Regions from separate parts of the Arthrobacter sp. 01N442 genome, predicted to be linked through region 2. Evidence: riboswitches for the same ligand, from Rfam matches in the RefSeq annotation. Region 2 holds a riboswitch; the other holds the start of a gene.
The links. A riboswitch is a leader RNA that binds a small molecule or an ion and turns the genes downstream of it on or off. The one in region 2 is predicted to bind glycine.

Region 1: it holds a riboswitch for glycine, as region 2 does, so the genes downstream of both, AC1DNC_RS00025 (amino acid permease) here and gcvP (aminomethyl-transferring glycine dehydrogenase) in region 2, are expected to answer to the same signal.

The regions. Positions count from the first base shown of each region.
Region 1 is NZ_JBFTRD010000001.1:3,904-7,313, reverse strand. It holds gene purU (formyltetrahydrofolate deformylase) at 1-146, opposite strand, end outside; gene AC1DNC_RS00025 (amino acid permease) at 191-1,660, opposite strand; glycine riboswitch at 1,816-1,913, opposite strand; glycine riboswitch at 2,199-2,298, shown strand; gene gcvP (aminomethyl-transferring glycine dehydrogenase) at 2,434-3,410, shown strand, end outside.
Region 2 is NZ_JBFTRD010000009.1:73,708-77,117, reverse strand. It holds gene gcvP (aminomethyl-transferring glycine dehydrogenase) at 1-1,892, opposite strand, end outside; glycine riboswitch at 1,932-2,047, opposite strand; glycine riboswitch at 2,049-2,147, opposite strand; gene AC1DNC_RS16160 (TetR/AcrR family transcriptional regulator) at 2,599-3,138, opposite strand; gene AC1DNC_RS16155 (MFS transporter) at 3,207-3,410, shown strand, end outside.

The DNA.
Region 1 (3,410 bases), on a different contig from region 2:
AAGTGCTGTTCCTGCCGGTCTCCGAACTGCTTGATGTCGACGATGTTGCAGCCGTGGTCCAGGAGGAATTTGGACACGGAGTGAATGATCCCCGGCGATTCCGCGCAGTCGAGGGTGAGGACAAACTCCGTACTCGATCCCTCCAGCTGTTCGGGGGCCGGGACGTTGGATGGCGTGCCTGTTCCGGTGCTCACTTGCTGTCCACCGCCCGGAGCTCGGCTGCGACATCCTGTTCGGACTGCAGCTCTGCCTTGAACGCCTCGTAGCGGGCCAGGTGGACGGGCCTGCGGCGCAGCACGAACCATGCGGCGCCGAGCACGAGGAACCACACCGGAGTCACCAGCAGCGCCGCCAGCGTGTCGGGCTGGGTGGTCAGGGTCCAGAGCACGAAGGCGAAGAAGGCGAAGACAACCCAGACCATGGGAACGCCGCCGGGCATTTTGAACTTGGATGAGTCATGCAAACCGGGACGGCGACGGCGGAACGCTACGTAGCTGGCGAGGATGATCGACCAGACAAAGATGAAGCAGACCGCGGAAACGGTGGTGACCATTTCAAAGGCCTTGCCGATGTTCTCCCCCGCGTACATGAGCACGACGCCGGCCAGCAGCAGCACGCAGGACAGGAAGAGTGCGTTCTGCGGAACCTTGCGGCGGGACAGGTCGCCGAAGCGTGCCGGCGCGTCACCTTCCTGGGCCAGGCCGTAGACCATGCGCGAGGTGGAGTAGATGCCGGAGTTGGCCGAGGACATCGCCGAGCTGAGGACCACCAGGTTGACGACCGTGGCGGCCGCGCCGAGGCCGGCCAGGGAGAACATGGCGATGAATGGGCTGTGTCCGGCGGCGAACTGGGTCCACGGGATGACGGACATCAGGATGATGAGGGCGCCGACGTAGAAGAGGAGGACGCGCACCGGGATGGAGTTGATGGCGCGGGGCAGGTTCTTCTCCGGGTCCTTGGCCTCTGCCGCCGTCGTGCCCACCAGTTCGATGCCCACGAAAGCGAACACGGCGATCTGGAATCCGGCCACGAAGCCCATGAACTCATTCGGGAAGAAGCCGCCATGGCTCCAGAGGTTGCTGAAGGTTGCCGGTCCGGCCTCGGAGCTGAATCCGCTGAAGATCATGAACAGGCCCACGACGATCAGCGCAGCGATGGCGATGATCTTGATGAGGGCAAACCAGAACTCGGTCTCACCGAACGCCTTCACCGTTGTCAGGTTCAACAGCAGCAGGATCGCAATGGTGACCAGCCCCGGGATCCAGAGGGGCAGTCCCGGCCAGAGTTCCTGGGAGTACCCGGCGATGGCAATGACGTCTGCAATGCCGGTGATCACCCAGCAGAACCAGTAAGTCCACCCGGTGAAGAACCCGGCCCAGGGACCCAATAGATCTGCCGCGAAATCGCTGAACGACTTGTAGTGCAGGTTGGACAGGAGCAGCTCGCCCATGGCCCGCATGACGAAAAACAGCATGAAGCCGATAATCATGTAAACGAAGATCACCGACGGGCCGGCCGCCGAGATGGTCTTGCCCGAGCCCATGAACAGGCCGGTGCCGATGGCGCCGCCGATCGCGATGAGCTGGATGTGCCGGTTGCTGAGCTGCCGCTCAAGGTGCGGGGCTTCGACTGCGGTAGTGGGTGGTCGCTGAATCGTCATGAGGAACTCCATCGTTCAAGTGGCATCGGTGCCACGATGATTCGGGTTCCTCCCCGCTCTGTCTTGGACCTGAGAGTTTCCGCGTTTCCTGCCCCCGCAGGAACCGCTTGCACCTTCGGTGAGCCGGACGCCGTCCGGCTGCTTTCCAGAGTCGCCTCGCCGCGGCGGTACATGGGCCTGAGAGATTCCTGGGGAGGATTTGCTCCTACGGCGCCTGCTGAATGTACCGGCAGGACTCTCCCGCCGCAGATCGTAAGCATGTTGATTTTGTTGTGGTGCGGAAGGCGCAGTGGCGGGGAGATCAACCCCGCTCCACCACCGGCCGCAACCGAATTCCGCGCCTCCGGGAATCCCCGGATCCGCAGAAACACTGGCCATCTGTTCCGTCCGGAACATTGCTTGGCCGATTCAGTGTGGGATGGATCACGCTGGAAAGTCAACCCCGTCGAATTGTTTCGTCGCACGGCGCCATCGTGTTGCCGGGTGCGGGGATTGTGTGTAGCGTGTGAGCCGAATCACCACATTCAAATAAGCCTTTCGAGCCGTGGCGGGAGAGTCCTCCCCGTCATCACCGGGCAGGCGCCGTAGGAGCAAATCCTCCCCAGGAATCTCTCAGGCCCCCGTACCGCCGCGGCGAGGCAACTCTGGAAAGCAGTCAGGCACGTTCCTGGCTCACCGACGGTGCAAGCGGACAAAGGTCTGCGGAATCTCTCAGGTCCAATACAGAGCGGGGAGGAACCCGGTCCCCTCCGGCGCGTTGCGCCGGCCAAACCTTGGAGTTCCTCTTGACGGTTCAATCTCTTCCATCCAACTTCGCCGACCGCCATATCGGCGCGCGCCGCCAGGCCGACGTCGACACCATGCTGAAGGCTGTCGGCTACGACAGCGTTGACGGCCTGGTTGATACCGCCGTTCCCGATTCCATCCGCCAGGATGTTCCCCTGCGATTGACCGATGCCCTCAGCGAGGTGGAGGTCCTGGCCGAGCTGCGCAGGCTGGCATCGAAAAACAAAACCGCCGTGCAGATGATCGGGCAGGGCTACTACGACACGGTGACCCCCGCCGTGATCCGGCGGAACATCCTCGAAGCTCCGGCCTGGTACACCGCCTACACGCCCTACCAGCCGGAAATATCGCAGGGCCGGCTGGAGGCGCTGTTGAACTTCCAGACCATGGTCCAGGATTTGACCGCCCTGCCGGTTGCCAACGCCTCGCTGCTGGACGAAGCCACCGCCGTCGCCGAGGCAGTGCTGCTGATGCGCCGGGCCAATAAGGACAAGGCGGCCCACGACGGCAAGACCGTCATCGACGCCGACTGCCTCCCGCAGACCATCGCGATCGTCAAGGGCCGCGCCGAGGCCCTCGGCTTCGAGGTCGAGGTCGCTGACCTGTCCCACGGCCTGCCCGAGGGCGACATCAACGGCATCGTGCTGCAGCAGCCCGGCGTTTCCGGCCGCGTCTGGGACCAGTCCACGATCATTGCGGACGCGAAGGAGCGCGGCGCCCTCGTCACCGTCGCCGCGGACCTGCTTGCCCTGACCCTGATCACACCTCCCGGTGAGCAGGGCGCCGATATCGCCGTCGGATCCACCCAGCGCTTCGGCGTGCCGCTGTTCTTCGGCGGCCCGCACGCCGCCTACATGGCCGTGCGGGCCGGGATGGAACGCACCCTGCCGGGCCGCATCGTGGGGGTGTCCAAGGACAACGCCGGCGCCCCCGCCTATCGGCTGGCGCTGCAGACCCGCGAGCA
Region 2 (3,410 bases):
GCCTGCAGGTCCACGTGGTCGATCGTGCCGTCCGAGGCGGTGGCCACGACGACGACCTTCATGCCGGCCAGCACCGCAGAGGCGGCGTTGGTGCCGTGCGCCGAGGCCGGGATCAGGCAGATATTGCGCTGGTTATCCCCTCGGGAGAGGTGGTAGCCGCGGATCGCGAGGAGCCCGGCCAGCTCGCCCTGGGACCCGGCGTTCGGCTGGATGGAGACCTGGTCGTAGCCGGTGATCTCGGTCAGCTGGGCTTCGAGGTCCTCGATCAATTCGCGCCAGCCCGCGGTCTGGGACTCGGGTGCGAACGGGTGGATGGAGGCGAATTCCGGCCAGGAGATGGCCTCCATCTCGGCCGTGGCGTTCAGCTTCATAGTGCACGACCCCAGCGGAATCATCGTCCGGTCCAGGGCCAGGTCACGGTCCGAGAGGCGGCGGATGTAGCGCAGCAGCTGGGTCTCGGAACGGTGCGTGTTGAAGACCGGGTGCTGCAGGTAATCCGAGGTGCGTTCGACGGCGGAGTCCAGGGCGAAGCCTTCAGAAGTGTCGGCGACGGACGCGCCGAAGGCGGCGACGACGTCGGCGACGATGGCCGCCGTCGTGGCTTCATCGGCGGAGATACCGACAGTGTCGGCATCGATGGCGCGCAGGTTGATGCCCTTGGCGTCAGCGGCGGCGATGAATTCGGCGGCCTTGCCCGGCACGGAAACGGTCACGGTGTCGAAGAACGAGGCGTGCTGCACGTCCAGTCCGGCGGCCTTGAGGGAGGCGGCAATGGTCCGGGCGTGGCCGTGAACGGTCTCCGCGATCGCCTTCAGCCCGTCCGGGCCGTGGTAGACGGCGTAGAACGAGGCGACGATGGCCAGCAGCGCCTGGGCGGTGCAGATGTTGGAGGTCGCCTTTTCACGGCGGATGTGCTGCTCGCGGGTCTGCAGCGCCAAGCGGTAGGCGGGGACGCCGGCGTTATCCTTGGACACGCCCACGAGCCGACCGGGCATGGAGCGTTCCAGGCCCTTCTGGACGGCCATGTACGCGGCGTGCGGGCCGCCGAAGAACAGCGGAACGCCGAAGCGCTGGGCGGAGCCGACAGCGATGTCGGCTCCCTGCTCACCGGGAGGGGTGATCAGGGTCAGGGACAGCAGGTCAGCCGCGACGGTGACGAGCGCGCCGCGCCCCTTCGCGTCCGCAATGACGGCCGAGTGGTCGAAAACGCGGCCGGAGGCACCGGGCTGCTGCAGCACGACGCCGTTGATGACGCCCTCGGGCAGGCCCTTGGACAGGTCCGCGACCTCGACCTCGAAGCCAAGGGCCTCGGCGCGGCCCTTGACGATCGCGATGGTCTGCGGGAGGCAGTCGGCGTCGAGGACGGTCTTCCCGTCGTGGGCCGTCTTGTTCTTGTTCGCCCGGCGCATCATCAGCACGGCCTCGGCGACGGCGGTGGCTTCATCCAGCAGCGAGGCGTTGGCGATCGGCAGGCCGACGAGGTCCTGGACCATGGTCTGGAAGTTCAGCAGGGCCTCCAGTCGGCCCTGCGAGATTTCCGGCTGGTAGGGGGTGTAGGCGGTGTACCAGGCCGGAGCTTCGAGGATGTTCCGGCGGATCACGGCGGGGGTGACGGTGTCGTAGTAGCCCTGGCCGATCATTTGAACGGCGGTCTTGTTCTTGGAGGCGATCCGGCGCAGTTCGGCGAGAACTTCCACTTCGCTCAGGGCGGCGCCGAGCGCCAGGTCGGAGTCCTGCCGGATGTCCTTCGGAACGGCGGTGTCCACCAGGGCGTCGACGGTGTCGTGGCCGACAGCCTTCAGCATGGTGTCGACGTCGGCCTGGCGGCGAGCGCCGATATGCCGGTCAACGAAGGACGTGGAGGCTGAGGTAACAGTCACAAGGAACTCCATAACTAAGGCGGCGCAGGGTACGCCACATTGATTCGGGTTCCTCCCCGCTCTGTATTGGACCTGAGAGTTTCCGCGCAGCCGCTTTCGCGAGGCTCCGCTTGCACCGTCGGTGAGCACAGCACGCCATGGGGCGCACTCGCTGCTTTCCAGAGTTGCCTTGCCGCGGCGGTACATGGGCCTGAGAGATTCCTGGGGAGGGTTTGCTCCTACGGCGCCTGCTTGTACCTACTTGCAGAACTCTCCCGCCGCAGATCAAAGGCATATTCAATTGCTCGTGACCGTAGTCACAGCCTCCATTGTCCTACGCCGCAGACGCGTCCGCAAACTCCGCTCCCCCAGACGCTCCCTCGCCTCCGGCACGACCTACCCCAACGCTCCCTCACCTCCGGCACGACCCACCCCAACGCTCCCTCACCTCCGGCACGACCCACCCCAACGCTCCCTCACCTGATGTGCGGGAGGGTTTCCTCGATGGGCACCGGACGTGAAGGAGCGTGCCCGGAAGAGCACCGGACGTGAGGGAGGGTTTCCCGGAAGAGCACCAGACCTGAGGGAGCGTCCCCCGGAAGGGCACCAGACCTGAGGGAGCGTCCCCCGGAAGAGCACCGGACCTGAGGCAGCGTCCCCCGGGAGGGCACCACACCTGAGGGAGCGTCCCCCGGAAGAGCGCCAAACCCGAGGGAGCGTCCCCTCGGCTTGGGCCGGATCAGCCGCGGAGTCGTTCGACGGCGGCCAGCAGGCTTTCGACATCGCCGGCCACCTCGGCCGGCGCCTCGCCGGGCCCCCGCGCCAGCATGGCATTGAAGTACAGCCCGTCCCCCATGTAGAGCACGGGCTTGGCCATCGCGGGTCCCACGTCGGCGGCAAGGAGGGCCAGCCAGCTCGCCTGCACCCCGGCCATCCGCCGCAGGGTTTCAGCGTGGGCCACTTCGGCCAGGCGGGTGGCGGCGACAAAGACGCGGTCCAGCGGGGTGTCGGCCCACACCGAGGACCTGATGAAGTACGCGGCCGCTCCCTCCGGGGCTGCGGCCATGGCAGCCAGATCCTCGGCGAGGAGCCGGTCCAGGCGCTCCAGCAGCACCGAGATCATGGCTTCCTTGTTCGGGAAGTGGTACAGCAGTCCCCCCTTGGAAACGCCGGCCAGCTTGGCTACGGCGTCCAGCGTCGCAGCGCGCTCTCCCTCCGTAATGAGAAGGGATTCGAAGGCGTCAAGGACGGCTTCGCGGGCAACGGGTTTTCTGGCCATGGCTCCCATCATGCCTGCCTGAACAGCAATTTCTTAACTATACCGTCCAGACGGTACAGTTATTGTTTATGAGTACCGCGTCCCTGTCCGCCGCCACCCATGCCGCCCCGGCTCCCCGCGCACCCTGGCGCGATTGGCTGGCCTTGTCGCTGCTCATGTTCCCGGTTCTGCTCGTGGCCGTGGACAACACCGCACTGACCTTCGCGTTGCCGGCGATTGCCCGCAGCCTGGATGCCACCGGGGTGCAGCTGCTCTGGATCGTCGACGCATAT